Regions from separate parts of the Kitasatospora sp. NPDC057595 genome, predicted to be linked through region 3. Evidence: riboswitches for the same ligand, from Rfam matches in the RefSeq annotation. Region 3 holds a riboswitch; each other region holds the start of a gene.
What was found. Region 3 has a riboswitch for cyclic di-AMP ahead of ACFU9E_RS25025 (peptidoglycan DD-metalloendopeptidase family protein). Riboswitches for the same ligand answer to the same signal wherever they lie in the genome.
Positions count from the first base shown of each region.

Region 1: another riboswitch for cyclic di-AMP. It lies ahead of ACFU9E_RS33455 (M23 family metallopeptidase); the one in region 3 lies ahead of ACFU9E_RS25025 (peptidoglycan DD-metalloendopeptidase family protein).
Region 2: another riboswitch for cyclic di-AMP. It lies ahead of ACFU9E_RS02040 (transglycosylase family protein); the one in region 3 lies ahead of ACFU9E_RS25025 (peptidoglycan DD-metalloendopeptidase family protein).
Region 4: another riboswitch for cyclic di-AMP. It lies ahead of ACFU9E_RS22475 (NlpC/P60 family protein); the one in region 3 lies ahead of ACFU9E_RS25025 (peptidoglycan DD-metalloendopeptidase family protein).

Region 1 is NZ_JBHVGL010000035.1:20,780-28,318, forward strand. Features, by position in the region: gene ACFU9E_RS33430 (hypothetical protein) at 1-516, opposite strand, end outside; gene ACFU9E_RS33435 (sensor domain-containing protein) at 696-1,433, opposite strand; gene ACFU9E_RS33440 (GNAT family N-acetyltransferase) at 1,559-2,131, opposite strand; gene ACFU9E_RS33445 (hypothetical protein) at 2,175-3,140, shown strand; gene ACFU9E_RS33450 (hypothetical protein) at 3,325-3,774, shown strand; gene ACFU9E_RS33455 (M23 family metallopeptidase) at 3,850-4,719, opposite strand; cyclic di-AMP (ydaO/yuaA leader) riboswitch at 4,732-4,890, opposite strand; gene ACFU9E_RS33460 (YiaA/YiaB family inner membrane protein) at 5,134-5,424, shown strand; gene ACFU9E_RS33465 (alpha/beta fold hydrolase) at 5,547-6,374, shown strand; gene ACFU9E_RS33470 (TetR/AcrR family transcriptional regulator) at 6,414-6,983, shown strand; tRNA gene ACFU9E_RS33475 (tRNA-Ile) at 7,056-7,129, opposite strand; gene ACFU9E_RS33480 (SpoIIE family protein phosphatase) at 7,360-7,539, shown strand, end outside.
Region 2 is NZ_JBHVGL010000001.1:462,501-470,039, forward strand. Features, by position in the region: gene ACFU9E_RS02015 (protein kinase) at 1-1,119, shown strand, start outside; gene ACFU9E_RS02020 (MazG family protein) at 1,395-2,432, shown strand; gene ACFU9E_RS02025 (IS5 family transposase) at 2,592-3,476, shown strand; gene ACFU9E_RS02030 (SDR family NAD(P)-dependent oxidoreductase) at 3,500-3,925, opposite strand; gene ACFU9E_RS02035 (cytochrome P450) at 4,134-5,435, shown strand; cyclic di-AMP (ydaO/yuaA leader) riboswitch at 5,667-5,815, shown strand; gene ACFU9E_RS02040 (transglycosylase family protein) at 5,821-6,750, shown strand; gene eno (phosphopyruvate hydratase) at 6,996-7,539, shown strand, end outside.
Region 3 is NZ_JBHVGL010000018.1:35,709-43,247, forward strand. Features, by position in the region: gene purB (adenylosuccinate lyase) at 1-795, shown strand, start outside; gene ACFU9E_RS25020 (MFS transporter) at 815-2,443, opposite strand; cyclic di-AMP (ydaO/yuaA leader) riboswitch at 2,672-2,838, shown strand; gene ACFU9E_RS25025 (peptidoglycan DD-metalloendopeptidase family protein) at 2,842-3,825, shown strand; gene ACFU9E_RS25030 (APC family permease) at 4,235-5,797, shown strand; gene ACFU9E_RS25035 (DUF2470 domain-containing protein) at 5,835-6,605, opposite strand; gene ACFU9E_RS25040 (RidA family protein) at 6,754-7,161, opposite strand; gene ACFU9E_RS25045 (IclR family transcriptional regulator) at 7,259-7,539, opposite strand, start outside.
Region 4 is NZ_JBHVGL010000015.1:33,786-41,324, reverse strand. Features, by position in the region: gene ACFU9E_RS22485 (NYN domain-containing protein) at 1-367, shown strand, start outside; gene ACFU9E_RS22480 (NlpC/P60 family protein) at 579-1,622, shown strand; cyclic di-AMP (ydaO/yuaA leader) riboswitch at 1,967-2,123, shown strand; gene ACFU9E_RS22475 (NlpC/P60 family protein) at 2,134-3,336, shown strand; gene ACFU9E_RS22470 (NlpC/P60 family protein) at 3,586-4,650, shown strand; gene ACFU9E_RS22465 (hypothetical protein) at 4,887-5,846, shown strand; gene ACFU9E_RS22460 (glycosyltransferase 87 family protein) at 5,853-7,292, opposite strand.

The DNA.
Region 1 (7,539 bases), on a different contig from region 3:
GGCCAGCTGCCGCTCCGGTCCGAACAGCTCGGGGTAGGCGAAGACCAGGTAGCCGCTCAGGGTGAGGGCGAAGGTACCGTCCGCGAAGGGGAGCCGGGGCAGCTCGGCCGCGACGTACTGGCCGGGGTGGGCGGCGCGGTCGGCGGCGAAGAGCCGGCGGGCCCGGTCCCAGCCGCGCAGGTAGTGCTCGGGCCGACGGTGCCGGCGGGCCGGGTAGAGGTCCGGGCGGGCCGCCATCGCGGCGGCCATCGCGGCCCGGGCGGCCAGGGCGCGGGCGGTGATCTCGTCGGCCGGCCGGGCGTACACCGGGTCGGCGGCGATCACCCGGCAGCCGAGCGGGCGGGCCTCGGCGACCAGGGCGGCAGCGCCGCCGGGGCAGTCCAGCAGCGGGCCCGGCAGGGCGGCGATCCGGGCGCGGGTGAGGCCGAAGAGGCCGCAGTACTCGTCCAGCGGGCGGGAGGTCACCAGGGGTGCGGACGGGACCGCGGCCGGGGCGCGGGCGGTCCGGTCGGCCATCGCCGCCATCCGACCACGGGCCGTCGACGCCCGCACCCGGAGCCGTCCGGGCGGGGCGCGGGGCCGGGCGCGGGCGTCGGGTGCGGGCGTCGGGTGCGGGCGTCGGGTGCGGGGCCGGGGGCGGGCGTCGGGTGCGGGGCCGGGGGCGGGCGTCGGGTGCGGGGCCGGGGGCGGGTGGGTCAGCGGCCGAGCAGGCCGCGGGCGGCGAAGCGGTTGACGTTGGTCAGGCCGCGCACCAGCTGCGGGGTCAGGAAGACGAACAGCATGCCGACCAGGCAGACTCCGGCGATCTGCAGCGGCGACTCGATGTAGTACTCGTGCCGGACGCCGTCGTCGCCGGTGAAGTCGAAGAGCCGGTAGCCGGGCCAGTCGACGTAGCGCGGGAACACCCAGTGGTAGACGGGGTAGAGCGCGAGCGTCCAGCCGACGCAGAGGAAGACCAGCGACACCGCCATGCTGAGGATCGCCCACGGCAGCATCACCACCTGGTGGAGCACGGCCTTCCAGCCGGCCGCGTCCGCGATGCGGGCGGTGATCGCGCCCCAGGCGCCCGGCCGGACGGCGCGGACCGGCGCCGGGGCGGGCACGTCCAGCGCGAGCAGGCCGCGCACCCGGGCCCGCTCCAGCCCGCCGAAGCCGCGGGCGGTGGCGGTCAGCGCGGCCAGCACCGGCAGGCCGAGCACGGTGACGACGGTGCCGAGGCCGAGCGAGAACAGCGCGACGGCGACGGCGAAGCCGACGACCGCCAGCGGCAGGCCGGTCAGCGTGTAGCCGATCTCGCGGTAGAAGTAGGAGGTGAACGGGGCCCGCCAGGCGTACGGCGGCTCCTCGATGCGGCGGGCGACGGTGCGGCGGTCGCCGCCGTCACGGCCGTCGTACGCGTCGTACTCGTCGCGCTGCATGCTGTGGGTGCTCATGGCCGGCTCTCGGTCCCTCGGGTCGGTCTCGGTTCGGGCTCGTGGGGTCTGTCCTGCTGACTCCCCGAGCCTGTCAGAGCGCGCGGCGGCGGAACATCCGGCTCCCCGGCGAACCGGGGGTGGGGTTATCCCCCGGTCACCGGCTCGTCGTCGGCGAGGAGCGCGTACTGGTAGGCGTCGCGCCAGCCGTCCCGGCGGCGGTAGTCGTGCCGGACCCGGCCCTCCAGCCGGAAGCCCGCCCTGGTCAGTACCCGGATCGAGGCGGCGTTGTCGACGTCCACCCGGGCCTCCAGCCGGTGCAGGCCGAGCGGGCCGAAGGCGAGGCCGCGCAGCAGGCCGACCAGCTCGCCCGCGTAACCGAGCCCCCAGACGTCACGGCGCAGGGCGTAGCCGAGGTGGGCGGCGTGGTGGGGGACGAGGCCGAGCGCGGCGTTGCCGATCGGGACGGCGCGGGCCGGGTCGTCGGCGTCGGCGAGCCGGGTGACGGCCAGCCGGTAGACCTCCCGGTGCTCCTTCTCCGCCTCCTCCACGAACTGGGCGACCTGGTCGGCGCAGGTCTCCGGATCCCACGGCGCGAAGGGGAGGTAACGGGTGGCCTCCGGGTCGCCGAACACCGCGTGCAGCGCGTCCACGTCCTCCGGGGTGTGGTGGAACTCGCGGACGGCCAGCCGGGGACCGGTGAGTCGGACGGGGACCATGGCTCCCGACCCTACCCCCGACCAGCGGTTACGGTTCGTGGTTATGGAAGACGAAGACCTGCGGCTCGCCCCGCGCACCAAGGCCGCCGAACTGCTCGCCTGGGCGGAGGCGGCGGGCCACCGGCCGGTCGCCGAGGCCCCGCTGCGGGCGGTGCTGGCGCTGCTGGAGCTGGGCGGGGGCAGGATGCACGACGGCTGGCCCGAACTGACCTCCGCCGCGGTGGAGCACCTGCTGTACGAGCGGCTGTACCTGTACGTCCAGCCGGAGCCGGGGCAGGACCCGCTGGCGTACGGCGCGGCGGTGCGGCTGCTGGTCGACCACCAGCGGGCGGCGAAGCGGCTGAACGCCAAGCGGCAGGAGCGGCTGCACGCCGAGGCCGAGTGGCAGGGCGAGGTGGCGGCCGGGCTGCTGCGCCGGGCGGACCTGGTGACCTGGCCCCGGCTGTACACGCTGCTGCTGCGCGCGGACGGGGTGGACACCGGCGACGAGCCGGCGGTGCGGGCCTGGCTGGAGGGGTTCCGGGAGCTGGCGCCGCAGGAGCGGTCGGCGGCCTTCGCGGCGCTGGAGGCGGACGGGCTGCTGGACCCGGTGGACGACGGGGGCTGGGACGGCGGGGCCCGGGCGCTGGCGGTCGGGATGGCCACCGACGGCGCGCGACGGCTGCTGGAGCAGGGGCTGATGCAGCGCAGCTACCGGAACCTGGCGGAGCTGACGGCGCTGGGCCGGCCGATGCCGGAGGAGCTGGCCGGGGACTTCGGGGCGTTCGAGGAGGCCGCGGTCGAGGTGGCGCTGGAGCTGGCCGGCGGGTGGACGGTGCCGGGGCTGCCGCGGCTGCTCGTGGAGGAGTTCCCGGAGCTGGCGCCGGAGCCGGGGCAGGCGGAGATCGACGCCTACCTGGCCGGGCTGGAGCCGGCGGAGGACCCCGAAGGATACGAGGAGTACGAGGGATACGAGGAGCACGGGGACCACGAGGGGCCGGAGGGGTACGAGGGGCCCGAGGCGGAGTAGCGGCGGCAGGGCACGGCCGTGGATTCGAGCCACCGAGCGGTCAATTCCGGTACTCCTCAAGGGATTCGGGGCCGGTCAGGAGTGATGGATCGGGTGCGGTGGAATCATCCGCCATGTGAAGCGTGACATATCACACGCGCTCCACTGCTCCTCCTGCCACCGTTTTCGAAGGAGAGAAACCCTGATGAAGCGTTTCGTCGCGGTCCTGGCGGCCGGTACCGCGCTGTCCTCGCTCGGTTTCGCGGGTGCCGCCCAGGCCACCGCGCAGACCACCGGCACGACGGCGGGCACCACGACCACCGCGACCACCACCTGTGCCGACGGCCCCGTCGGTGCACTCCGGAGCCAGGTCTGCGTCACGATCGACGGCACCGGCGTGACGGCCGGCGGCTACACTTCGCCGACCCGTTCCGACTGGACCGCGCAGTCCGCCTCGTACACCCTGACCCTCGGCGTCGTCGGCGGCGCCTCGCTCGGCACCGACACCGGGAGCGGCATCCTCCCGCCCGGCGGGCGCGGCTTCGGCTACCTGGCGGCCACCGCGCCGTGCGGCTCCACCGTCACGGCCACCCTCACGACCACCACCTGGGGCTACGGGGCGACCGCGACCGTCACCGCGCCCGTCACCTGCTGATCCGATCCCCGACAGCGCCCCGCCCCGCCGGATCACGTCCGGCGGGGCGGGGTGCTCAGGGTGTCCGGGGCGGCGTCAGGGGGTGACGCCGCGCTGCTCGAACCAGCTCTCCGGGTCGACGGGGGCGCCGCCACCGGGGCGGACCTCGACGTGCAGGTGCGGGCCGGTGACGTTGCCGGTCGCGCCGACCTTGCCGATCTGCTGGCCGGGGACGACCTTGCCCGAGCCCTTGATGATCGAGGAGAGGTGGCAGTACCAGATCTCGGTGCCGTCGGGCAGGGTCTCGACGATCCGGTAGCCGTAGGCGCCCGCCCAGCCGGCTGAGGTGATGGTGCCCTGGCCGACCGCGTAGACCGGGGTGCCGGTGTCGGCGGCGAAGTCCAGGCCGGTGTGCAGGTGGGCCCAGTAGCGGGCGCTCTGGCCGTAGTGGGCCGAGAGGTTGTAGTCCCGCACCGGCAGCTTGATGGCGGCGAGCTTGGCCTTCTCGGCCTCCTCGGCGGCCCGCCTGGCCTCCTCCTGCTGGGCGACCTGGGCGGCGCGCTTGGCCTCGGCCTCCTGGGCGGCCTGGACGCGGGCGCTCTCCTCGGCCGCGGTGCGCTGGCTGTCGGCCTGCTGCTGGATGCGGGCGGCGAGCGCGAGGCCGGGGTCGGCGGAGAGCGCGACCGGCAGTTCGTCGGGCGTCTCGACGGCGGGAGCGGCGGCCGGGGTGGCGGAGGCGAAGCCGGTGGCGCCCAGGGTGGCGGCGACGGCGGTGACGCCGAGCAGCGGAGCGGTGCCGCGGCCCTGCCGGGGCATCCGGTGCCGGCTGGTCTCGGCGGCCGGCGGAGCGGTCTCGTCGGCGGGGCCGCCGAACGGGCCCTGCCCGGTGAACGGGCCGGGGTGGTCGAGCAGCTGGGTACCGGCCGAGGAACCGGACGGATGTGCCGGGGTGTGCGTCGACGCCACGGAGGCGCGCTCCTTTCCTTCCTTCGCGCCTACCGGGTTAGCTGACGGGTTCGGAGCAGGAAGGTCTCCTACGGCTGGGCCTGGGCCCGGCCGATTCACCCCAAGGAACGTGGTTCCCCGGCTCCCTGGCCTGCCCGAAGGCCGGCCGGTGGGATTAGGCGACGGCGCACGGTGCCGTCTGGGTACGGCGTTGCGACCGCGCTGCGTTATCAAACGTTAATCCGAGAGGCCCCCGATTCCAAGCCATCCGTTGGTGACGACCGATACGGACCGGACACCACGCGGTCCGGTGGGCGATTTGGGACGTTTGATGACAACTGACACTACCGAACGTGTCAGGACGTCAACGAACGGCCCCTCACTTGAGTACGCCTACTCATGTGCGGCCGGGCTCCGCGCGGCCATCCTGACGCCATGAGCGCACCGATGCAGTCCCGCACCACGCCTGCGTACTACATCCAGGCCGTGCTGTCCTTCGCCCTCTCCGGCACCACCCTCGGCGTCGGGATCGCCTTCCTCCCGGTGGAGCCGTGGACCCGGGCGTTCCTCGCCCTCGGCCTGCTCTACACGATCACCTCGACGTTCACCCTCTCCAAGGTGGTCCGGGACCGGCAGGAGACCTCCGAGCTGGTGACCCGGGTCGACCAGGCGCGGCTGGACAAGCTGCTGACCGAGCACGACCCGTTCAAGGTGGAAGGCGTCTGACCGGTCTCCACCGGCGGGGCCGGTCACACGGAGAACGACCGATAGCTTGACGGCTAAGGCTATTAGCCTTAGCTTTATGGCCATCGGCGCCTCGCCGACGATCCCGCCCCAGGAGGCTCCCCATGAACGGCACCCTCGCCCCCGTCACCCACCACCTCGACCTGCCCGGCGGCCGGATCGCCTTCGACGACACCGAGCACGGCGAGGGCGTCCCGGTCGTCCTGCTCCCCGGGATGCTCGACAGCCGGGCCGCCTACCGCCACCTGCGCCCGCTGCTGGCCGCCGCCGGCCGCCGGGTGATCACCATGGACCTGCGCGGCTTCGGCGAGTCCTCGATCCTCTGGGACGACTACTCCCCCGCCTCGATAGCCGGTGACGTCCTCGCCCTGCTGGACCACCTGGGCGTCGACCGGGCCGTGCTGGCGGGCAACTCCTACACCGGAGCCAGCGTCGTCAAGGCGGCCGGGGACGCCCCCGGGCGGGTCGCCGGCGTCGTCCTGATCGACGCCTTCGTCGAGAACGTGCCGCCGGGCGCGCTGCAGCGCCTGGTGGTCGGCGCGATGGGCGCACTGCTGGTGCGCTCGCCCGCGTTCTGGGGCCTCTACCACCGCAAGGCCGCCTACCCGGGCCCCAAGCCGGCCGACCACGAGGAGTACGTGGCCGGGCTGGTCGCCGCGATGCGCACCCCGGGCCGCCGGACCGCCACCCGCGGCTACGTGCGCGGCGACTCGGCGCCGACCGGCTGGACCGCCGCCGTGCGCTGCCCGGCGCTGGTGGTGATGGGCTCGAAGGACCCCGACTTCTCGAAGCCGGAGCTGGTCGCCGACCGGCAGGCCGCCGCGCTGAACGCGCGGAAGGTGATGATCGAGGGCGCGGGCCACTACCCGATGGCCGACCACCCGCGGGCGACCGCCGACGCCCTGCTGCCCTTCCTCGCCGACCTGGCCTGAGCGCCACCGGCCGTCCCGCCCCCCGCTAGGAGAACCGCTGTGCCCCGAGTCGGACTGACCCCCGAGCAGGTCGTCGGCCACGCCATCGCCCTCATCGACGAGCAGGGCCCCGAGGCCCTCACCCTGGCCGCCGTGGCCGCCCGGGCCGGGGTCGCCACCCCCTCGCTGTACAAGCACGTCAGCGGCGGCCTGGCCGAACTGCGCCGGCTGGTGGCCGTCCGGGTGACCGCGGAGCTGGCCGACCGGCTCGCCGAGGCCGCGCTCGGCCGCAGCGGGGACGCCGCGGTCGCCGCCGTCCTGCGGTCGTACCACGCGTACGCCACCGAGCACCCGCACCGCTACGCCGCCCTGCCGCAGGCGCCGCAGCCGGACGCCGACCTGGTCGCGGCGGCGGGCCGGCTGGTCGGGGTGATCGTCGCGGTGCTGCGCGCGTACGGGCTGGAGGGCTCCGAGGCGATCCACGCCGCCCGCACCTTCCGCTCGCTGGCCCACGGCTTCGCCGCGCTGTCGACCGGCGGTGCCTTCCAGCTCGCCGAGGACCTCGGGGAGACCCAGGAGCGCATGATCACCGTGCTGACCGCCGGTCTGCGCGGCTGGCCCCGCCCCTGAGCGGCGCCGGCCGGGGGCCGGGGAACGCCGAAGGGCCCGGAGCGGAATCGCTCCGGGCCCTTCGGGATGGTGTGGGGCTAACAGGACTTGAACCTGTGGCCTCTTCCTTATCAGGGAAGCGCTCTAACCGTCTGAGCTATAGCCCCGTACCGTCCGACCCGCCTGTCCGGCGGCACGTCGTACGGAGAAGGGTACCGGACCCGGAGGGGGTGCCCGTACACCGGCCGCCCCGCTGCCCGAACACGGCTGTCCGCTTCCCGTACACCTGCCGATCGGACGCCACGGAGAGCGCCGTTCACCCCACGCCTCACCCACTTAAGAAATAAGGTATTAAGAATTAACTGCCCCATAAGGAACCGGAGAGGCCGGCCGTCCCGTGGACCCGCGCAGCAGCCCCACCGCGCGCAGTGCCATGCGCTGCGTCCGATTACTGCTCGGCTGCACCAGCGCCGCCGAACTGCTCGGCACCGTGCTCGCCGAGGGCCCCGGCTGGATCACCGGCGAGGGCTCGGCGCTCTACCTGCTGGACCCCGGCGGGATGCTCCGGCTCACCGCC
Region 2 (7,539 bases), on a different contig from region 3:
ACGGCCACCCGCCTCACCCTCACCGGCGCCCCGATCGGCAGCCCCTCCTACATGGCGCCGGAACAGGCGCTGTCCGCCACCGTCGACCCGCGCAGCGACCTCTACGCGCTCGGCTGCCTGCTGCACGAGATGCTGGCCGGCGAGGGGCCGTTCCGCGCCCCCACCGCACTGGGCCTGCTGCGCCGGCACGTCGACGACCCGCCGGTGCCACTGCGCGAGCTGCGCCCCGAGGTGCCGGCGCCGCTGGAGCGGCTGGTCCTCGACCTGCTCGCCAAGCGGCCCGAGGACCGTCCGGCCGACGCGCAGGAGGTGTACGAGCGGCTGCTGCCGCTGCTGCCCGCCGCCGTCGCGGTGCCGCAGCCCCGGTACGGGTCGCTGCCCGACCCGGCCCGCCCGTACCGGCACCCCCTCCAGCCCCAGCCCCGCCCGGCGGGCGCCGCACCGGCGGCGTCGGCCCGGGTGGCGCCGCCGCCGTTCCTGATGGCCGCGGTGCCGAACCCACCCGCCGCCGCGCCGCCTCCCGCGGTGCCCGTCGCGGCGGGGGAGGACTTCGCGGCGTCCTGTGCCCGGCTCTCCGACCTGGTCGACGCGGGCCGACGGGCCGAGGTGCTCGACCTCGCCGCCCGGCTGCTGGCCCGCGGTCGGTCCGAACTCGGCGACGGGGCGGCGATGATCCGCACCGTCCGCACCATCTACGCCCGCACGCTGCTCCAGGAACGGCGCCACCACGAGGCCCTGACGGAGTACCGGCTCCTGGCGGCCACCGCCGAGGGCGGACCGCACGGGCGTGGGGTGCTGGAGCCGCGCTACCGGGCCGCCGAGTGCCTCGAACAGCTGGGGCGGGGCGCGGAGGCGCTCGCCGAGTTCCAGTCCCTGCACGCGGTGTGGCCGGAGAGCGAACCGGAACGCCTGCTGGACCTCCGTGAGCGGATCGGCGTCCTGCTGGCCTCGCTCGGCGAGACGGAGGCGGCCTGGTCGTGGCTGCTCCAGCTCCTCTTCGACCGCGAACGCCGCGAGGGCCCCCACCACCCGGCCGTCCGCCGTCTGCGCCAAACCCTCGACACCCTCCAACCCCACCACTCCACCACCTGGCCCCCCACGGACCACCGCCAGGCCTGACCCGCTCCGTCAACCACGGCGAGCCGTCCGCCGCCCGGATGGATTGCGGACGTGGGAGGTCGGTGGGGCCGACTTCTCGTGCCGGTCGGGGGCGCTGCCAGGGTGGGCTGCGGGTATGACTTTCGACAGATCCGCCAGGTGGACGGGGGGCCGTAGGGCCGGGTGGGTGTGGCGAGAGCAGGGTTCGACCTGGACGATCGTCAGGGTTGACGCCCATGCCGAACCGTGCGCGACACCGGCACCGGCCCGCGGACCGGTGCGGGTAGGTTCGGGGTGTGACGACGAATCCTCCGGGCGCGAAGCTGATCCTCCTCATCACCACCCACCGGGTGGCCCCCGGCCTGCTGTCCTGGCCCGCCTGGGAGGCGCTGCGCTCGGCCGGCCGGGTGCTCGCCGCCGACCCCGCCCACCCGCAGCTGCCCGCCGTGGAGCAGGCCGGGGTCGAGGTCCGGATCGTGGCCCCCGGCTCGGCCCCCGCGCTGGCCCGGCTGCTCACCGGGGCCCCGGCCGAGCCGGGCGCCGGCGCCGGCCCGACGGTCTGGCTGGGCAGCCCGGACGGCGACCCCGGGCTGACCGACGCGCTGGCCCGCCTCGCCGTCGAGCACGCCGGCGAGGTGCCGGAGATCGAGGTGCTCCCCGGCTCCTACGACCTGCCGGGCGCGCGGCTGCTGGACCTGGTCTCCGTGATGGACCGGCTCCGCTCGCCGGGCGGCTGCCCGTGGGACGCCGAGCAGACCCACGCCAGCCTGGTGAAGTACCTGGTCGAGGAGGCCTACGAACTGGTCGAGGCGATCGAGGAGGGGGACCGCGACATGCTCCGCGAGGAGCTGGGCGACGTCCTGCTCCAGGTCTTCTTCCACTCCCGGATCGCCGAGGAGCACCCCACCGGCGCCTTCTCGATCGACGACGTGGCGGGCGACATCGTCGACAAGCTGATGTACCGCCACCCGCACGTGTTCGGCGACGCCGAGGCGAGCGGTTCGGCCGAGGTGGAGGCCAGCTGGGAGGCGCTCAAGGCGGCCGAGAAGTCGGAGCGCGAATCGGTGCTGGACGGCGTGCCGGCCGGGCTGCCCTCGCTCGCGTACGCGGCGAAGCTGGTGTCCCGGGTGCGCCGGGCCGGTTTCACGGGCGTGCCGGACGAGCCGTACGAGCTGCCCGCCGACCTCACGGCGGAGTCGGCGGGCCGGCTGCTGCTCGCGGTGGCGCAGCGCGCGCACGACGCCGGGGTCGATGTCGACGCCGCCCTGCGGGCCGCGGCCCGCGGCTACCGGGACGCGGTGCGCGCCGCCGAGGGTCTGAAGCCGGAGGAGTAGCGGTCACGCCCCCGGACGGTCCCACCCCGGACGGTCCCACCCCGGACGGTCCCACCCCGGACGGCGACGCCTCAGAAAGTGTTGGGTAATTGATCAACTGCGTGCCGTGATGCGTTGGCGGTGATCTTCGCGGACGTGGCGTCCGCGAAGATCACCGCCATGTGTGTCTGTGCGTGCAAGCCGTCCTACGACTCGTCGTTGACGGATTCCCAGTGGGCGGTGATCGAGCCGCTGCTTCCGGTACGGGATCCTCGTCGGGCGGGTCGGCGGCTGAAGTTCCCGCGGCGGCTGGTCGTGGACACGGTGCTGTACGTGCTGGTCAGTGGATGCGCGTGGCGGTTGGTGCCGCACGATCTGGCGCCGTGGGACGTGGCGTACCGGTGGTTCCGTGCCTGGACGGCGGACGGGACCTGGAACGGGGTCCACGATGCGTTGCGTGAGCGGGTCCGGGTGGCGGACGGGCGGGATCCGCAGCCTTCGGCGGCGGTGCTGGACTCGCAGTCGGCCCGCAGCCACCAGGGCGGGCAGGCGATCGGCTACGACGCGGGCAAGCGCGTGCGGGGCCGCAAGCGCCACCTGCTGGTGGACACCTGCGGGCTCGTGCTGCGGGCGGTCGTGCACTCGGCGTCGGTGCAGGACCGGGCCGGCGCGAAGCTGGTCCTCACCGGGGTTCGGGAGGAGTTTCCGCAGGTCGGGCTGGTCTGGGTCGACGGCGGCTACGTCAACGTGGTCGACGCGGGGCTGGTGGGGTGGGCTGCCGGGCGCGAGGGCCTGGAGATCGTCGCGGTGCCGCGCAACGCGGATGTGAAAGGCTTCCAGGTGCTGCCCCGCAGGTGGGTGGTCGAGCGGACATTCTCCTGGCTGGGACGGTGCAGACGGTTGGCACGGGACTACGAGCGCAAGACCGCGCACGCCGAAGCGATGATCAAGGTCGCCATGATCCGGCTCATGGCCGCCCGCCTCGCCGGCGAGGAGATCGAACCACGCGGCCCCATCGAGACCGAAGCAGCCCGCCGCCTCGCCGACGACCTCAAGAACGAGTGATCACCCGATTACCCAACACTTTCTCAGACGGCGGCGACGTCCTCCACCGGGCGGCGCTGCGCCGGGACGACGACCTCGCCGATCGCCTCGCCGACCAGGGCGACGAGTTCGGCGAGCCGCTCCAGGTCGAGGTGGTCGGGCAGGTCGGAGAGGGAGACGATCCGCTCGCCGTCCGGCCCGGCCACGCAGAACAGGTCGATCGGGCCCAGGTGCTTCTCGGCGGTGTCGACCAGCGCGGCGACGTCACTGGGGCGGCGGACGTCGCCGCAGACGCCGACGACCGGGCAGCGCGGCCGGTCGAGTTCGGTGGCGAGGTCCTCGGCGACCCCGACCCGCTGGTCGGCGATCAGCACGCCGGCGGCGCCCGCCGCGGTGAGGCGGCGGGCGAGGTCCGCCCCCGACCCGCCGTCGAGGACGGTGATCACGACGACCGAACCGGTGACCCGCATGGCCTTGCTCCTCCCTGTGGGCGGCTCCGCACCGTCGCCCACGGACATCTTGCGGAGGATCGTAGGCAGGTCCTGACCCTCCGCAACAGGAATTACCCCTCAGGTGACCAGGCTCACGCCTGCCACGCGGAAGGGCTTCGCCCGGTGCCCCGAGCGCCCGTGTGCACGCCGTGCGGTCGCCGGGACACGCCCGGGATACCGTCGAGCCATGCCAGCTCAGCCCGCCTCCGCCCGTCCGCCCCTGTTCACCTGGGAGTTCGCCGCCGATCCGTACCCCGCGTACGCGTGGCTGCGCGAGCACGAGCCGGTGCACCGGACCACCCTGCCGAGCGGGGTCGAGGCATGGCTGGTCACGCGGTACGCGGACGCCCGGCAGGCGCTCGCGGACAGCCGGCTCTCCAAGAACCCGGTGCACCACAGCGAGCAGGCCCACCGCACCGGCCGGGTCGGCATCCCGGGCGAGCGCCAGGCCGATCTGATGACGCACCTGCTGAACATCGACCCGCCGGACCACACCCGGCTGCGCCGGCTGGTGTCCAAGGCGTTCACGCCGCGCCGGGTGGCGGCCTTCGAACCGCGGGTGCAGCAGCTGACCGACCGGCTGATCGACGGCTTCGCGGCGCGCGGCTCGGCCGACCTCATCCACGAGTTCGCCTTCCCGCTCCCCATCTACGCGATCTGCGACCTGCTCGGGGTGCCGGCCGAGGACCAGGACGACTTCCGGGACTGGGCCGGGATGATGCTGCGACACACCAAGCCGGGCCACGGCGGCGGCGGCCGCGGCGGGGTGGGGCGCGCGGTGAAGCGGATGCGGGCGTACCTGGCGGAGCTGATCCACCGCAAGCGGGCCGACCTCGGCGACGACCTGATCTCGGGGCTGATCCGGGCCAGCGACCACGGCGAGCACCTGACCGAGAACGAGGCCGCGGCGATGGCCTTCATCCTGCTGTTCGCCGGCTTCGAGACGACGGTCAACCTGATCGGCAACGGCGTGTACGCGCTGCTGCGCAACCCGGGCCAGCGGGCCCTGCTCCAGGAGTCCGTGGGGCGTGGCGAGAGCGCGCTGCTGGAGACCGGGATCGAGGAGCTCCTGCGCTACGACGGGCCGGTGGAGCTGGCCACCTGGCGGTTCGCGACCAGTCCGCTGACCATCGGCGGGGTGGAGATCCCGGTCGGCGACCCGGTGCTGGTGGTGCTCGCGGCGGCGGACCGGGACCCGGCGCGGTTCGCCCACGAGAACACCCTGGACCTGGCCCGCGCGGACAACCCGCACCTGGGCTTCGGGCACGGCATCCACTACTGCATCGGCGCGCCGCTGGCGCGGCTGGAGGGGCGGGCCGCGCTGGCCACCCTGCTGACCCGGCTGCCGGACCTGCGGCTGGCCGCCGACCCCGACGACCTGCGCTGGCGCGGCGGTCTGATCATGCGTGGACTCCGTGAGCTTCCGGTGGAATTCACGCCGGAGAATGCGCAGCTCGGAGCGGTTCCGGAGGTCGGCTCGGGAAGCTGACGAGCCGGCACAACACGCTGACGGGGGCTCTCCGTTGCCCACTTTCAGGGAGTCTGAACCACCCTCAATCCGGACATACCGCCTCGGTTGGTAGGCAATCAATCACATGACGTGATGTCCATGTGATATCTGCGATATGAGCTTGTGATTGCTCTGAAGATCTGTCTACTCTCCGTGGAGTTCGCAGCTGCGAGCCCCGTGCGCGGAACGCCGAGTCCTGCCCGCCGCACCACGGGAAACCGACCAGAACCCTGGGCAGGGGCGGGGGACCCAGGTTTTGCGCCGTCTCCCACGGCTAGGGGTGAAGCCGCCTCCGCGCGGCCGGGCCACCTCCCGGTCCGAACCCGACAGCTCACCTCGCAGGCGTGCGGAGAGGGACCTCTTCATGCTGTTCGTTGGAACCGGTCGTCACCGTCGCCGTACCCAGGCCGAGAAGGCCATCGCCGTCGCCGGTGTCGCCGGCGTCGGGCTGGCGATGCCGATCCTGAGCGCCACCGGTGCCTCCGCCGCCCCGGCCTCCACCTGGGACGCGGTCGCCCAGTGCGAGAGCGGCGGCAACTGGAGCATCAACACCGGCAACGGCTTCTACGGCGGCCTCCAGTTCACCCCCAGCACCTGGAAGGCGTACGGCGGCACCGCCTACGCGCCGCAGGCCAACCAGGCCTCGAAGGGGCAGCAGATCTCGGTCGCCGAGAAGGTCCTCGCCTCGCAGGGCCCGGGCGCCTGGCCGGTCTGCTCCCAGAAGGCGGGCCTGACCAAGGGCGGCGCCCCGGCGGCGGTCGACACCTCGACGGACGCCAAGCCGGCCGCCCCGAAGCCGCAGGCCCAGCAGCAGACCCCGAAGCCCGCCGCCCCGAAGCCGGCCGCCACCCCGCAGGCCCAGCCGCAGCAGCAGGCCGCCAAGCCGCAGGCCCGGCAGTACGCGCCGCAGAGCGCCCAGCAGACCCAGCAGGCCCCGCAGCAGACCCAGCAGCAGGCCCCGCAGGCGCCGGCCTTCTCCGGCAAGGCCGGCTGGGACGCCGACGCCAAGGTGTACTGGTACCAGAACAACGGCGCCTGGTACTGGACCAGCCACCAGAGCGTCTACCAGCAGTACGCCGGCCAGCCGGCCGCCCAGCCCGTCCAGAGCGCCCCCGCCGCCCAGCAGCAGCCGGCCGGCCAGGGCTACACCGTCCGCTCCGGCGACACGCTCGCCGGGATCGCCACCGCCCAGGGCGTCTCCGGCGGCTGGCAGGCGCTGTACGACGGCAACCGCGGCACCGTCGGCGGCGACCCGAACCTGATCGTCCCGGGCCAGGTCCTGACCCTCGGCTGACGGCCGGTCCGATCCCACGGACGGGCGGAGGGGGCCGATCGGTCCCCTTCGTCCGCATCCGGCCCCCGCAGGTCGGGCAACCAGGTGAACTACCGGTGGGTAGCACGGCCACACGCTGAGACGGAACCGAGGTCGACGTGGCCCGGACAGCCCGTGCGGTTAGGCTCTGGTCGTAACGACTCCGCAATCGTCCGGCCGACTGCACCCCACCGTCAGCCGAACCTGCTTCCGCTAGGAGATGCCTCGTGCCGTCCATCGATGTCGTCGTCGCTCGTGAGATTCTCGACTCGCGCGGCAACCCCACGGTCGAGGTCGAGGTCGGCCTCGACGACGGCAGCACCGGCCGTGCCGCCGTCCCGTCGGGTGCTTCCACCGGCGCCTTCGAGGCGCTGGAGCTCCGCGACGGTGACAAGAACCGCTACTTCGGCAAGGGCGTGGAGAAGGCCGTCCTGGCCGTCATCGAGCAGATCGGCCCCGAGCTGGTCGGCTACGACGCCACCGAGCAGCGCCTGATCGACCAGGCCATGCTCGACCTGGACGCCACCCCGGACAAGTCCTCGCTCGGCGCCAACGCCATCCTGGGCGTCTCGCTGGCCGTCGCGCACGCCGCCTCCGAGGCCAGCGATCTGCCGCTGTTCCGCTACCTGGGCGGCCCGAACGCGCACGTCCTGCCGGTCCCGATGATGAACATCCTCAACGGCGGCTCGCACGCGGACTCCAACGTCGACATCCAGGAGTTCATGATCGCCCCGATCGGCGCGGAGTCCTTCTCCGAGGCCGTCCGCTGGG
Region 3 (7,539 bases):
GAGCTGGAGCGCCGGGTCGCCGCGCACCTCGGCTTCGACAACGTGCTCACCAGCGTGGGCCAGGTCTACCCGCGCTCGCTGGACTTCGAGGTGCTGACCGCCCTCGTCCAGCTGGCCGCCGCGCCGTCCAGCCTGGCCAAGACCATCCGCCTGATGGCCGGCCACGAGCTGGTGACCGAGGGCTTCAAGGAGGGCCAGGTCGGCTCCTCGGCGATGCCGCACAAGATGAACACCCGCTCCTGCGAGCGTGTCAACGGCCTGGCCGTGATCCTGCGCGGCTACGCGTCGATGACCGGCGAGCTGGCCGGCGACCAGTGGAACGAGGGTGACGTCTCCTGCTCGGTGGTCCGCCGGGTCGCGCTGCCGGACGCCTTCTTCGCCTTCGACGGCCTGCTGGAGACCTTCCTGACCGTCCTCGACGAGTTCGGCGCCTTCCCGGCCGTGATCGAGGCCGAGCTGGACCGCTACCTGCCGTTCCTGGCCACCACCAAGGTGCTGATGGGCGCGGTGCGCGCGGGCGTCGGCCGGGAGACCGGGCACGAGGTCATCAAGGAGCACGCCGTCGCTTCGGCGCTCGCGATGCGGGCCGGCGCCCGGGAGAACGAGCTGCTGGACCGGCTGGCGAACGACGAGCGGATCCCGCTGGACCGGGCCGCGCTGGACGCGCTGCTGGCCGACCGGCTGTCCTTCACCGGTGCGGCCGGCGCGCAGGTCGCCGAGGTCGTCCGCCGGATCGAGGCCGTCGCGGCCGCGTACCCGGAGGCCGCCAAGTACGCGCCGGGCGACATCCTCTGACGGATCGTCTGCGCTCTTCTCAGGGTCCCGTCGCCGAGGAGGCGGCGGGGCCCTCGCCGCGCTCGGCCGGGACGGCGGCCGGGTGCCCCGGGTCGAGCGGCGGGCCGTTGGTGGGGCAGGTGTAGCGGCAGTCCGGTTCGGCCACCGGGCGCTCGTCCGCCGGGGCCAGCACATTGCCGTGGACGGCGAGCAGCGCGGTCAGCCCGCCGGCCACCAGCAGCCCGGCACAGATCAGCATCGCGGTGCGGAAGGCTGAGTCGACGGCGTGCGGCACCCGGTAGGCGTCCCCGCTGAGGCCGGCCAGCGCGGGCAGCGCGGCGACCGCCAGCAGGCCGGCCGCCCGGGCGGCGGCGTTGTTGACCCCGCTGGCGATGCCCGCGTGCCGCACGTCCACCGCCGCCAGCACGGTGGCGGTCAGCGGTGCGACCAGCAGCACCATGCCGAAGCCCATCACCGAGACGGCGGGCAGCACGTCCGTCCAGTACGAGGCGCCGGGACCGATCCGCAGCATCAGCAGCACGCCCACCGCGCAGAGCATCGGGCCGACGGTGAGCGGCAGCCGGGGGCCGATCCGCTTGCCCAGCCGGCCGGCCCGGGCGGACAGCACCAGCATGATGACGGTGATCGGCACCAGGGCCAGCCCGGAGACCAGCGGGGAGAAGCCGGAGACGATCTGCAGCTGCACCACGAGCAGGAAGAAGACGCCGCTGAACGCCGCGTAGACGGCGAGGGTGACCAGGTTCACGGCGGTGAACAACCGCGAGGAGAACAGGCCGAGCGGTAGCATCGGCTCCGGGGTGCGGCGCTCGACGGCGATGAAGGCGTATCCGAGCAGCAGGCCCGCCGCCCCGGTGACCCAGACCACGGGGGACAGCCCCTTCCCGGCGGCGGTCAGCGCGTAGGTGACGGCGCCCAGCGCCAGGGCGGCCAGCACCGCGCCGAGCACGTCGAATCGGCCGGTCGCGGACTCGTCCCGGCTCTCCGGCACGTGCCGGGCGGACACCGCCACCACCAGTGCCGCCAGCGGCAGGTTCAGCAGGAAGATCCACCGCCAGCCGGGGCCGTCCACCAGCCAGCCGCCGAGCAGCGGGCCGACCGCCGCCGACACCCCGCCGAACCCCGACCAGAGGCCGACGGCCGCCGAACGGTCGTCCGGGTGGAAGACCGCCTGGAGCATCGCCAGCGAGCCGGGGGTGAGCAGTGCGCCGCCGATTCCCTGCACGGCGCGCGCGATGATCAGCACCTGGATGTTCGGTGCGGCGGCGCAGGCCGCGGAGGCGGCGGCGAACCAGACCACGCCGAGCAGGAAGATCCGGCGCCGTCCGTAGCGGTCGCCCAGTGCGCCGCCGAGCAGGATCAGGCCCGCCAGGGTGAGCAGATAGGCGTTGAGCGTCCATTGCAGGGCGTCGAGTTGGGCGCCGAGATCGGCGCCGATCCGGGGCAGTGCGACGTTCACGACGGTCCCGTCGAGCATCGCCATGCTGGAGCCGAGCACCGTTGCCAGAACTACCCAGCGACCCTGCGCGGTGCCCAACCGCAGGGTGCCGGCCTCGGAGGTGGCCACGGCCCATGGTGCGTCCCGTGGGGCCCACGTGACAAGGGTCACCGGGGGTGTGTCGGGTGGTGGCCGCTCCGTGAGTGATCGCATACGTACTGGTTTTCATATGGGCGCAGGGTTGCGGATCACATGCGCACCGTCAATGGATTGTGTGCGTACTGTGCATGCATTCCGAGCGGAGCGTCACGGCAATGCGGACTTTGGTCCCGGGTCGCGTAGATCGACATTGCTTCACCCGAACGGATGAGTTTTAGTTCAGCGACCGCCCGGCGTCAGCCCGGGTGGCCACCGGGTGGAACGCCTAGTCCTGCCGCTGCCCGGTGGTACGCAACGAACTCTGTACGGCAGGAGCGGGGGACCCACAGGTAAGTCGCCGGACCGGTATTTCCCGCGGTCCGGCTTGGGGTGAAGCCGCCTTTATCGGCGGCCGGGCAACTCCAGCCCGAACCCGACAGCTCACCTCGCAGGCGTCGGAGAGGACCTTTCGCATGCCCGCACAGGCTCGTCGTATCGCCCTGCCCCGCGCCGCTCGCATCGGCATCGCCACCGCCGTCACCGGTGCCGCCTTCGCCCTCCCGCTGGTGACCACCGTCACCGCCCAGGCCCACGAGGTCCCGGCCGCGAAGCCCGCCGCTCCGGCCGCCCAGGCTGCCGCCCCGGCTGCTGAGAGCACCCCGGCCGCCCCGGTCGAGGAGAGCTACAAGGTCGTCGGCGGGGACACCCTGTCGAAGATCGCCGCCGCGAAGCACGTCGACGGTGGCTGGCAGGCGCTGTACGAGCACAACCGCTCGGTCGTCGGCGCCAACCCGAACCTCATCTTCCCGGGCCAGAAGCTCGCGCTCGGCACCAAGGCGGCTCCGGCCACCAAGCCGGCCGTGAAGCACACCGCCCCGGCCGCCAAGTCGGCCGCTCCGGCCGCGAAGCACGCCGCCCCGGCCACCAAGCCGGCTGCTCCGGCCACCAAGCCGGCCGCCCCGGCCACCACCCCGGCCGTCCCGGTCGGCAAGCCCGCCGTCCAGCCGCTCACCGCCCCGGTGGTCGCGACCCCGGTCGTCGCCGCCACTTCCGGCTACACCTCCCCGGTGGCCAACCCGAAGCTCGGCACCGCCTACGGCGTGGCCGGCTCGATGTGGTCCTCCGGTCACCACACCGGTGCCGACTTCGTCGCCTCCACCGGCACCCCGCTGCGCGCCGTCGCCAACGGCACCGTGGTGAAGGCCGGCAACGGCGGCGCCTACGGCAACGAGGTCGAGATCAAGCTCGCCGACGGCAAGTACGCCCAGTACGCGCACCTGTCCTCGATCGGCGTCAAGATCGGCCAGACCGTCACCGTCGGCCAGCAGATCGGCCTCTCCGGTGCCACCGGCAACGTGACCGGCCCGCACCTGCACTTCGAGATCCGCACCGGCTCGGAGTACGGCTCGGACATCGACCCGATCGCCTACCTGCGGGCGCACGGCGTCTCGATCTGACCCCAGGGTCGGATCACACCCGCCACCGCTGGGTGCGGGGCGAAACGACTCTCCCGGAATGGTCATGTCGGGTGACCGCTCGACCGGGTGATCGCCGCACCTCAAGCGGACCGACGGGCGCGGGACACGCCCGTCCGGCCGGCCCGGCTCGCGAGACCTCTCTCGCGGGCCGGGCCGGCCGCCGTTGTGGACCGGCGGGCCTCGTCGGTCGTGGTTCGGCGTCCGGCCCGGGTTCGGCCCGGGTTCGGTCGAACGGGGCGGGCGGTGGTCGAACAGGGCGTCAACCCGGTGCTGGTGACGCCGGTTCACCCTGTGTTGCGGGCCGGTGCGCCGCGCCCCGATGCTGTCGGGTTGGCATCGCCCGACCGGTCCGGCGGGCGGCACGGGCACGGCGGGTGAAGGGGGCCGGATGGCCATCCAGCGCGGGGACGCGGTCGGGAACGCGGTCGGGGACCCGGGGGTGGAGCGGCTGAAGGCCGACTCGGTCGGCCTGGCGGGCGTGGTGTTCATGGCGGTCGCCACGGCCGCGCCGATCACCGCGATGACCGGCAACCTCCCGATCGTCGTCGGCCAGGGCAACGGCGCCGGCGCGCCCGCCGCGTACGTCCTCGCGACCCTGGTGCTCACCGTCTTCTCGGTCGGCTACGTGGCGATGGCCCGTCACATCACCGCCGCCGGGGCGTTCTACGGCTACATCTCGCACGGACTCGGCCGGGTCGTCGGGATGGCCTCGGGGCTGCTGGCGGTGCTCGCGTACATCGTCTTCGAGGCGGCGGTGATCGGCTTCTTCGCGTACGCGCTGCGCGGGCTGGTCGCCGCGCAACTGGGGGTGGAACTGCCCTGGGGCTGGTACGCGGCGCTGGGGCTGCTGGTGATCGCGGTGATGGCCTGGTTCGACCTGCACCTGACCGCCCGGGTGCTCGGGGTGGCGCTGGTGCTGGAGATCGCCGTGCTGGGCGCCGTCGCGCTGGCGGTGCTGTTCACCGGCGGCGGACCGGACGGGATCGTCGGGGAGGCGCTCGATCCGCTGAACGCCTTCCGCGGTGTGCACGGCACGGGGACCGGGGGTGCCGGGCTGGGCCTGTTCTTCGCGTTCTGCTCGTGGGTCGGCTTCGAGTCCACCGCGATGTACGGGGAGGAGTCCCGCGACCCCGGGCGGGTGGTGCCCAGGGCGACGCTGATCTCGGTGGTCGGGGTCGGTCTCCTCTACGTCCTGGTGTCCTGGACGATCGTCTCCGGCAACGGCGTGCGGCACGCGGTGGACGTCGCGGGCGGCCTGGTCCCCGGCAAGGACGGCAACAGCCTGTTCTTCGACCCGCTCGGCGCGCACCTCGGCGGCTGGGCGGTCACGGTCTTCCGGTGGCTGGTGGTGAGCGGCTCCTTCGCCTGCGCGATGGCCTTCCACCAGTGCGCGGCCCGGTACCTGTACGCGATCGGGCGCGAGGGGTTCATCCACCGGGCGCTCGGGCGCACCCACCCCCGGCACGGCTCGCCGCACGTCGCCTCGCTGGTCCAGTCGGTGATCGCGGCGGCGTTGGTGGCCGGGTTCCTGGTGGCCGGGATGGACCCGTACGCGCATCTGTACACCCTGCTGGCGCTGCTCGGGACGATGGCGATCCTGATCGTGCAGACGCTCTGCTCGTTCGCGGTGGTCGGCTACTTCCACGTGCTGGGCCGTCATCCGGGGACCGGGCACTGGTTCCGGACGCTGGTGGCGCCGCTGGTCGGCGGGGTGGCGATGGCGGGGGTGGTGGTCCTGCTGGTGGTCAACCGGGACGCCGCCGCCGGTGCGGCCGCCGGCACGCTGCTGTTCCGGCTGATCCCGTTCCTGGTGATCGGCACCTTCCTGGGCGGGATCGGGCTGGCGCTGTGGATGCGCGCCCGCCGTCCCGACCGGTACGCCCGGATGGGGCGGATCGTCCTGGCGGACGCGGCGGAGCGCTCCGACGACGCGGCACCGGTGGTGATGTGACGATGCGTCAGTGGATGCCGGCTCGGACGTCGGTGCCTCAGCGGCGGCGGATGGGGAGCACCTGTTCGGCGGCGGTCACCAGTTGGTGCACCCGGTGGCCGAACTCGTCGGCGTCGCGGGCGGGTTCGGGGAAGACCAGGCGGACGTCGCGGTGACCGTGCGGGTGGTCCAGGCGCAGCACCAGGCCGTACCGGTCGAGCGCGAGCGGGCGGACGGCGGGCCCTGCGGCGAGCAGTGCCGGGTCGACCAGCCGGGCGAGCAGGTCGAGGGCGTCCCGGTGGCCGTCGGCCAGGTGGGTGAGCAGGCCGGCCTCGAAGCGGGCGAGCGGGTCGGGGGTGGCGGCCGCGAGGTCGGCGCCGGTGATCGCGGTGGTGCCGTACGGGGTGGAGAGCACCGCGTGGGCGACGTCCAGGCGGAGGTGGACGCTGAGGCCGTCGTCGGCGAGGTGGGCGAGGTGGAGCCGGCCGGCCAGGGTGAGGCGGCCGCGGACCCGGTCGCGGACGGCCACCGGGGCGATGTCGGTGAGGTCGAGCACGACGGCGAGGCCGTCCTGTTCGCGGGCGGCGGCGACGGTGAGCGGGGCGTCGAGCGGGGCGCGCAGCCGCAGCCGGGAGCCGTGCACCGAGACGGGGGTGGTGAGTTCGTGGTGCTCGCCGTCGGCCCGGAGGACGACCGAGGAGGCGGCGGTGAGCAGGCTGCCGATCCGGTCGGCGGCGCTCGGCTCGGTGACGGTCGCTTCGGCGGTCCCGTCGGACGGGGTGGTCCCGTCGGCCGGGGTGGTCGCGGCGTCGAGGGGGTGCGGGCTCATGGGTTCGGGACCTCCGGCTGACTGCCTGGCTTTTGGTTAGGTGAGCCTAACCTAATGACGTGGGAGATGGCAGGGCAAGGCACCGGGCGGGCGGGAAACGCGAAGGGCCCGGACGCGAGGTCCGGGCCCTTCGGCGGTGACGGCGGGGTCAGCCGACGACCGCCTGGGCGTCGATCTCCACCAGCATCGGCTCCTGCGGCAGCTCGACGAAGATCGTGGTGCGGCACGGCTTCACGCCGCCCGGCTTGACGTTCTCCTCGATGAACGCGGCGTAGACCTCGTTCATCAGCGGGAAGTCGGCGCGCTTGGTGAGGTACACCCGGAACATCACCACGTCCTCGATGGTGGCGCCGCCCGCCTCGACGATGGCCTTGACGTTCTCCAGCGTGCGGCGCGTCTGCGCCTTCACGTCGCCGTGGTACAGGTACTCGCCGGTGGCCGGGTCCTGCGGGCCCTGGCCGGAGACCTGGAGGATCGGGCCCTTGCGGACGCCCTGGGAGAACATCCAGGCCGGGGCGGGGGCGCCGTCGGTGCGGATCTCGGTCTTGTCGCTCATGCGGGTTCGCTTCCTCGGTGGGGTGCGGGCGGGGGTTCGGGGGGAGTCGCGGGTGCGGCGGGTCAGCGGGTCGGCGGGTGCGGCGGGTGCGGCGGGTTCAGGGGTGGTTCGGGGCCTGGCCGCAGTCGGCGGAGATCGCCCGGGTGGTGCTGAGCAGCTGCGGCAGCAGTTCCAGCACCTGCTCGTACGGGAGGACGACGTCCGGCACGGAGATCGAGGCGGCGGCCACCACCCGGCCGCTGGCGTCGCGGATCGGCGCGGCCACGCAGTTGATGAACGCCTCGTGCTCGGCATGGTCCTGCGCCCAGCCCTGGGCGGCGACCTTCTCCAGTTCCGCGAGCAGCGCCTCGGGGGTGGCCAGGGTGCGGGGGGTGTGCG
Region 4 (7,539 bases), on a different contig from region 3:
GGTGGTGGACGGCTACAACGTGACCAAGACGGGCTATCCGACGCTGCCGCTGGAGCAGCAGCGGATCCGGCTGCTGGGCGGGCTGGCGATGCTGGCGCAGCGCACCCAGGCGGAGGTCACCTGCGTGTTCGACGGCCAGGACCTGGACGTGCCGGTGATCATGGCGCCGCCGCGCGGGGTGCGGGTGCGGTTCAGCCGGACCGGGGAGACGGCGGACGAGCTGATCCGCCGACTGGTCCGGGCGGAGCCGCAGGGGCGCCCGGTGGTGGTGGTCTCCACCGACCGGGAGGTCGCGGAGGGCGTGCGGAAGGCCGGCGCGCGCCCCGTCGCATCGGTGCTGCTGCTGAACCGGTTGGCCAGGCCGTAACCGCTCCCGGCTGCGAGCCGGTCGGTATGACGGCTGGTCAGCGCCGTGATGGCGATGGTGTGCGAGTTCTGTGAAGTCAGATCGGCGGCGCGGGTTCACGCGATCGGGGGAGTGGCGCGAAGCGTGGATCTTCACTAGGGTCTGGCGTCAAACCTATTTTCCGGATTCTCACCCCTTCGGGTGAGGCCATTGGAAGAAGGAGCCGGTCCCTTTGGCCTCCCACCGCCGTCCCAAGCAGCCGAGCCGCGCGCGGGTCTCCGTGCTCACCGCTGCCGCTGCGACCGCGGTCGCTCTCTCCGCCCAGGTCGCCGCCCACGCCGCGCCCAGCCCGTCGCCCAAGAAGGACGACGTCAAGGCGCAGATCGACCAGCTGCAGGAGGAGGCCGAGCAGGCCACCGAGCGGTACAACGGCGCCAAGGAGCGCGCCGACCAGCTGCGCAAGCAGGCCGACCAGCTGCAGGACCAGGTGGCCCGCGGCCAGGAGCAGATGACCCAGCTCCAGGCCGGGCTGTCCGAGGTGGCGGGCGAGCAGTACCGCACCGGCGGCATCGACCCGTCCGTCCAGCTGATGCTCTCCTCGGACCCGTCCGGCTACCTGGACAAGGCCTCCAGCGTGCAGCAGGCCAGCTCCAGCCAGGCCGAGGCGCTCAAGGGCCTGCAGGACCAGCAGCGCCGGCTCGACCAGCAGAAGACCGAGGCGGCCGCCGTACTGGCCTCGCTGGACACCACCACCAAGGACCTGAACCAGTCCAAGGCCGAGGTCAACAAGAAGCTCAAGGAAGCCCAGGACCTGCTGAACTCGCTGAGCGCCGCCGACCGCGCCGCGCTGAAGGCGGCGCAGCAGCAGGCCGACCGCGCCTCGCGCGGCAACGAGCGCACCGACCTGGGCAGCCTGCCGCAGGCCAGCGGCATGGCCGGCGCCGCGGTCTCCAACGCGATGGGCAAGCAGGGCTCGCCGTACGTCTGGGGCGCCACCGGCCCGAGCACCTTCGACTGCTCCGGTCTGATGGTCTGGGCGTACGGGAAGGCCGGCGTCTCGCTGCCGCGCACCTCGCAGGCCCAGGGCAACTACGGCACCCGGGTGCCGTCGCTGGCCGAGGCCCAGCCGGGCGACCTGATCATCTACCGCAGCGACCGCAGCCACGTCGGCATGTACATCGGCAACGGCATGGTGGTGCACGCGCCGCACACCGGTGACGTGGTGAAGGTGATGAAGGCCGACGCCATGCCGATCAACACGATCCGCCGGGTCTGACGGACCGGCACGACACGCCCGGGCGGCCCGCCGAGGGCTCCTGTGATCAGCGCCACCTCCGCACGGGGGTGGCGTTGGCGTTTCGCCCGCCCGTTCGACCGTCTGACGGAAAATGATCAGCCGGACGTGGATGGTTGGTCACGGTCGGTCATATTCACAAAAGAACTTGGGCATTCTTCCGGCTTTTTTCTGACAAGGATTTGAACGGATCACGGATCTGTTACTAGGGTCGTGACTCGAACCACGCACAGTCGATCACCCAGCCTGGGTGGCGGCGGGGTTCGCCGCCGAGTTCGCGAAGCAGTGGGACGGGGCCTTCGGGTCGCCCGTTCGAGTGAGGACCCAGTAGTCGGGGGCCCGCTGTGGAGCGGAGCCGGGGAACCACGTTCCTCCGGGGTGAATCGGCGCCAGGCCGGCCGCGCGAGCGGCGGGTGAGGCGTCGTAGGGCACGCTTCCGCCCGAACCCGTCAGCTCACCCGGTAGGCGGATGAGGAAGAAGGAGTCCGCCTTCGTGGCGTCCCATCGTCGTCCCAAGCCCGCCGGCCGCGCCCGTGTCTCGATCCTGACCGGGGTGGCCGCCGCTGCCGTCGCCCTCTCCGCGCAGTCCGGCGCCCACGCCGACCCGACGCCGACCAAGGATCAGGTCAAGGAGCAGGTCGACCAGCTCAACGAGCAGGCCGAGGTCGCCACCGAGAAGTACAACGGCGCCCAGGCCAAGCAGCAGGAGCTGCAGAAGCAGGTCGCCGAGCTGCAGGACAAGGTGGCCCGTCAGCAGGCCTCGGTGATCGAGGCGCAGGGTGGTCTCTCCGAGATCGCCGGCGAGCAGTACCGCACGGGCGGCATCTCGCAGACCGTCCAGCTGATGCTCTCCGCCAGCCCGGACAACTTCCTCAGCCAGGCCGACGCCCTGAACCAGGCCGGCTCCACCCAGTCCGGCGCGCTGAAGGAGCTCCAGGAGCAGCAGCGCAGGCTCGACCAGGACCGCACCGAGACCCAGGCCAAGCTCGGCGAGCTGGAGGCCACCACCCAGCAGCTGAAGTCCTCCAAGGAGGAGGTCCAGGGCAAGCTGCAGAAGGCCCAGGACCTGCTCAACACGCTCACCGAGCAGGAGCGTCAGGCCATCCGCGCGGCCGAGGAGAAGGCCGCCGCCGAGGCCAAGGCGAAGGCGGACGCCGCCAAGGCCGAGGCCGCCAAGGCCGCCAAGGAGAAGGCCGACGCCGAGCGCGCCTCCCGGGACAACAACCGCAGCAACCTGAGCGCGCCGTCCTCGGGCTCGTCGAGCTCCTCCGGCTCGTCGAGCTCCTCGACCGCGTCGGCCCCGGCCGCCGAGGCCACCAAGCCGGCCGCGCCCGCCGCCAACGGCTCGCGCGCCGCCGCCGCGATCGCCGCCGCCGAGAGCAAGCTCGGCTCGCCGTACGTCTACGGCGCCACCGGCCCCAACTCCTTCGACTGCTCGGGCCTCACCGGCTGGGCGTACGCCCAGGCGGGCGTGTCGCTGCCGCGCACCTCGCAGGCGCAGGCCACCGCCGGTACCCAGATCGGGTCGGACATCTCCAAGGCCCAGCCCGGCGACCTGGTGATCTTCTACGGCGACCGCCACCACGTGGGCATCTACGTGGGCGGCGGCCAGGTCATCCACGCCCCGAAGCCGGGCGCGTCGGTCCGCTACGAGTCGGCCTCCAACATGCCGGTCAACACCATCGTGCGCCTCTGACCCACGGTCGGCAGGCTCCGTCGGGCCCGGTCCCCCATGCGGGGGACCGGGCCCGCGGCGTTCCCCGGCCCGACGGGGCGCTCGGTCCGCGAACCGATCTGACGTCCGATAAGTGTCCGAATATTCGGGTTCGGAGGGGTTTGGAATCGGTTGCCCGGACTCGCTAACGTCTGCCACCGGACGCCCGCTTCGACCGCCGCCCGTCCCGGCGCGGCGGCGGGCCGGGCCCAGGATCGGAGCCGACGTCGCATGGCCGTGCACCGCCGTTCCCCGCTGTCAGGTGCGCACGCGCTCGCCCGGGCGCTGGTGTTCACCGCGGCGGCCACCACCGCGCTCGGCGTGGCGACCGCCGGCTGTGCCCAGGCCGCGCCCGGCTCGCCGGACGGCCCGGCCGACCGCAAGGACGTCAAGGCCCAGGTGGAGCAGCTCTACGACGAGGCCGAGCAGGCCTCGGAGCGGTTCAACGCCGCCCAGGAGGCCCAGCAGAAGCTCCAGAACGAGACCGGGACGCTGCAGCAGCAGATCGCCGTCGCCCAGGACGAGCTCAACCGGCTGCGCGGCGACCTCGCCACCGTGGCGGGCGCCGAGTACCGCGGCGGCGGGATGACCCGGACCGTCCAGCTGATGCTCTCCACCGACCCGGAGGGCTACCTCTCCCGGGCCCGCACCCTCGACCAGGCCGCCGAGCGGCAGAACGAGACCCTGCACGAGGTGGTGGGCCGTCAGCGGGTGCTCGACCAGCGCCGGGCCGAGGCCACCGCCAAGCTCGCCGAGCTGGAGCAGACCCGCAAGGCGCTGGCCGAGAGCAAGCAGCAGATCCAGCAGCGGCTCGCCACGGCGCAGCGGCTGCTCAACAGCCTCGGCACCGCCGAGCGCGCCCGGCTCGCCGCCCAGGACGCCCGGGACGCCGAGCAGCGCGTCACCCGCGGCACCGACCGGCTGGACCTCGGCAGCACCCCGCCCGCCTCCGAACGCGGCGCCGCCGCGCTGGCCGCCGCGGTGCGGATGATCGGTTCGCCCTACGTCTACGGATCCACCGGGCCCAAGGCGTTCGACTGCTCCGGTCTGATGTACTGGAGCTGGCGGCAGGCCGGAGTGACCCTGCCGCGCACCTCGCAGGCCCAGGCGTACGCCGGGCAGCGGGTCAGCCTCTCCGAAGCGCGGCCGGGAGACCTGGTGATCTTCTACCGGGACATGCACCACGTCGGGATGTACGCCGGCGGCGGGGTGATCGTGCACGCCCCCTACCCGGGCGCCAGGGTCCGCTACGAGAGCGTCAGCACGATGCCGGTCGCGGGGGTGATCCGGCTCTGAGCCGCCCGGATCCCGCCGTCGGCCGCCTGCCGTCGCGGCGCACCGCCCTGCTGCTCGCGGCCGGCGGGCTGGCCCAGCTCTCGCTGCCCGGGGCCGGTCCGGCGCGGCCCGCCGCCGCGGCCTCGGACGCGCACGCCGACGTCCTGGCGCTGCTCGACGGGCGGGCCCGGGCGCTGACCGCGGGACCGCCGGAGCTGCCGCTGCGGGCGGGGTACCGGAACCTGCTGCTCGGCCCGGTGGACCCGGCCGGCCGGTGCACCGCCACCGCCGAGCTGACCGTCGAGGTGACCGGGTACGACCGTCTTCCGGTGGTCCACCCGCGCCGGCTGGTCCTGGCCCGGTCCGCCGCCGGCTGGCGGGTCGAACGCGAGGAGGGCGCGGGCGGGCCGCCGCCGCTGTGGGACCTCGGCGCCGTGCGGGCCGGGGCCGGCGCCCGCTGTCTGGTGCTCGGCGTGCTCGGGGCGGACGCTTCGGACGCCTCGGGCGCGCCCGCCCTCGCCGGGCTCGCCGCCGTCGGCGACCGCGCGGTGACCGCCGTGGAGGCCCTCTGGGGCACCGCCTGGGCCGGCCGGCTGCTGCTGGAACTGCCCGCCACCGGTGAGCAGTTCACCCGGCTGCTGGCGGAGGAGCGGTCCGGCTGGTCGGGCATGGCCGCGGTCACCGTGGCCGCGCCCGGCGCGCCGCTGAACGCCCCGGCCGACCGGGTCCTGGTCAATCCGGACGGCTACCCGAACCTGAGCGACTTCGGCCGCCAGGTGGTGGTCACCCACGAGGCGGTGCACGTGGCGACCCGGGCCGACACCAGCGCCTGGACGCCGCTCTGGCTCTCCGAGGGCGTCGCCGACTGGACCGGCTACCACGACGCGGGCCGCCCGGCCCGGCAGCTCGCCCCGGAGCTGGCCCGGGACGTCGCCGCCGGGCGGCTGCCCGCCGCGCTGCCCGAGGACGCCGCCTTCACGGCCGGTGGCGAGGGCCTCGCGCAGGTCTACGAGCAGGCCTGGCTGGCCTGCGACCTGATCGCCCGTCGGTACGGGCCGCGGCGGCTGGTGGAGCTCTACCGGGCGGTCGGCGCGGCGGGCCCGGGCGCGGACCGGCGGGCCTGGCTGGACGGGCTGCTCCGGGACCGGCTCGGCCTCGGCCTGGCCGAGTTCACCGGCCTCTGGCAGGCCGAGCTCCGGGCACTCGCGGCCTGGTGAGCCCGGCTAGGGCCGGGCGCCCTGGCGCCGCTCGCGGGGCGCGGCGGCCGGCCGGTCGATGCCGTCCAGCAGGTCCTGCTCGTACGCGATGCCCGGGCGGACCGAGAACGCGGCCGCCGGCACCGGCTCCGGGCGGGTCATCACCACGGTCTCCGGGAGCGGCTCGCCGCGCCGGGTGGAGCGCCACAGCCGCACGCAGGACAGCCCGGTGGCGGCCAGCAGCAGCAGGTTGCGCGCGGTCAGCACGGCGATCGCGCCCGGCCGGCTGGCGACCACGTCGCCGAAGACCAGCGGGAACTCCACCAGGGTCAGCGGGGTCGCCGCCAGGATCAGCAGCGCCACCGGCCGCTGGCTGGTGCCGCGCACGGTCAGGCAGACCGCCGCCGCGCCGACCAGCCAGACCAGGTACTGCGGGCTGATCACCCGGCTGGTCACGGTGAAGATCAGCAGCGCGGCGAGCGCCGCGTCGTACATGGTGGCCGCGTTGCGCCGGCGGGCGGTGAAGCGCCACAGCAGCAGCCAGCCGAAGCCGAGCACGGTGCCGGCCAGCATCACCTTGCTGACCACCTCGACCCACGGCCCGAGCATCTCCACCGAGCCGTAGTTCATCATCACCTTGCCGTCCCAGGCGCCGGCGATGCGGGCGAAGTGGATCGGCAGCGCGCCGACCGACTCCACCTCGATGCCGCGGTCCTTCTGGAACGTCAGGAACTCGAACGCGCCGTTCATCCCGGCCGCCAGCAGGAAGCCGATCGCGGCGGTCGCGGCGGCCGCGGCCGTCCAGGAGCGGCGGGTGCGCCGCCCGGACGGGGTGCCGATGAGGCCGAGCAGCGGCCAGATCTTGACGATGCCGCCGAGACCCAGCAGCAGGCCGCCGATCGCCGGGCGGCGGACCAGCGCCAGCAGACCGGCCACCGCGATCGCGGTGACGATCACGTCGTAGCGGTTGTAGATCATCGGGCCGAGCAGCGGGACGCCGGCCACCCAGACCCAGGCGCCGGTCAGCGCCCGGCCCTTGCGCAGCCCGGTGCGCACCAGCAGGGCCATCGCGGCCGCGTCGGCGATCCCGCAGATCACCCAGAACGACACCAGGTACGACCAGGGCAGCAGGCCCGGCAGCAGGATCACCAGGGCGGCGCCGGGCGGGTACTGCCAGGTGACGTCGTCGAGCGGGAAGGTGCCGGTCTGCAGCACGCCGTACCAGCCGTGGTAGATCAGCCAGACGTCGGCGGTGATGTCCCCGCCGGGCATCCGCAGCACGCCGGTCACCAGCAGCAGCAGGAGCGTCCGGGTGGCCACCCAGGTCGCGCCGAGCGCCAGCAGCGCGCCCGAACGGCCGGAGGGGCGCGTGGAGCCCTGCACCGGCTCGCGGCGGACGGCGAGCGCCGTGCCGGAGCCCTCGGCGCCGCTGGATGTACCGGACTCGGTGGCCGGGGCCAACTCCACTGCGCTCCCTCGTTCGTCTCGGACGTCCCGCCGGCGGCGCCGCGCGACGGGTGCCCGGGCGGTCCGGGCGGGTCGGCGCCGGGCCGCGGTCACGGGCCGGACCGGCCGCGCCGACCACCCCGGTACTAGGACAGACCCGGGGGTGGAACGGTTGCCGTGCGCGGATCCGTTCCCGGCGGGCCATGGTGTTGACCTATCGTACGGATCACTGAGCGGTACACCGAGCACCCCCCGACCGAGCGAGCCG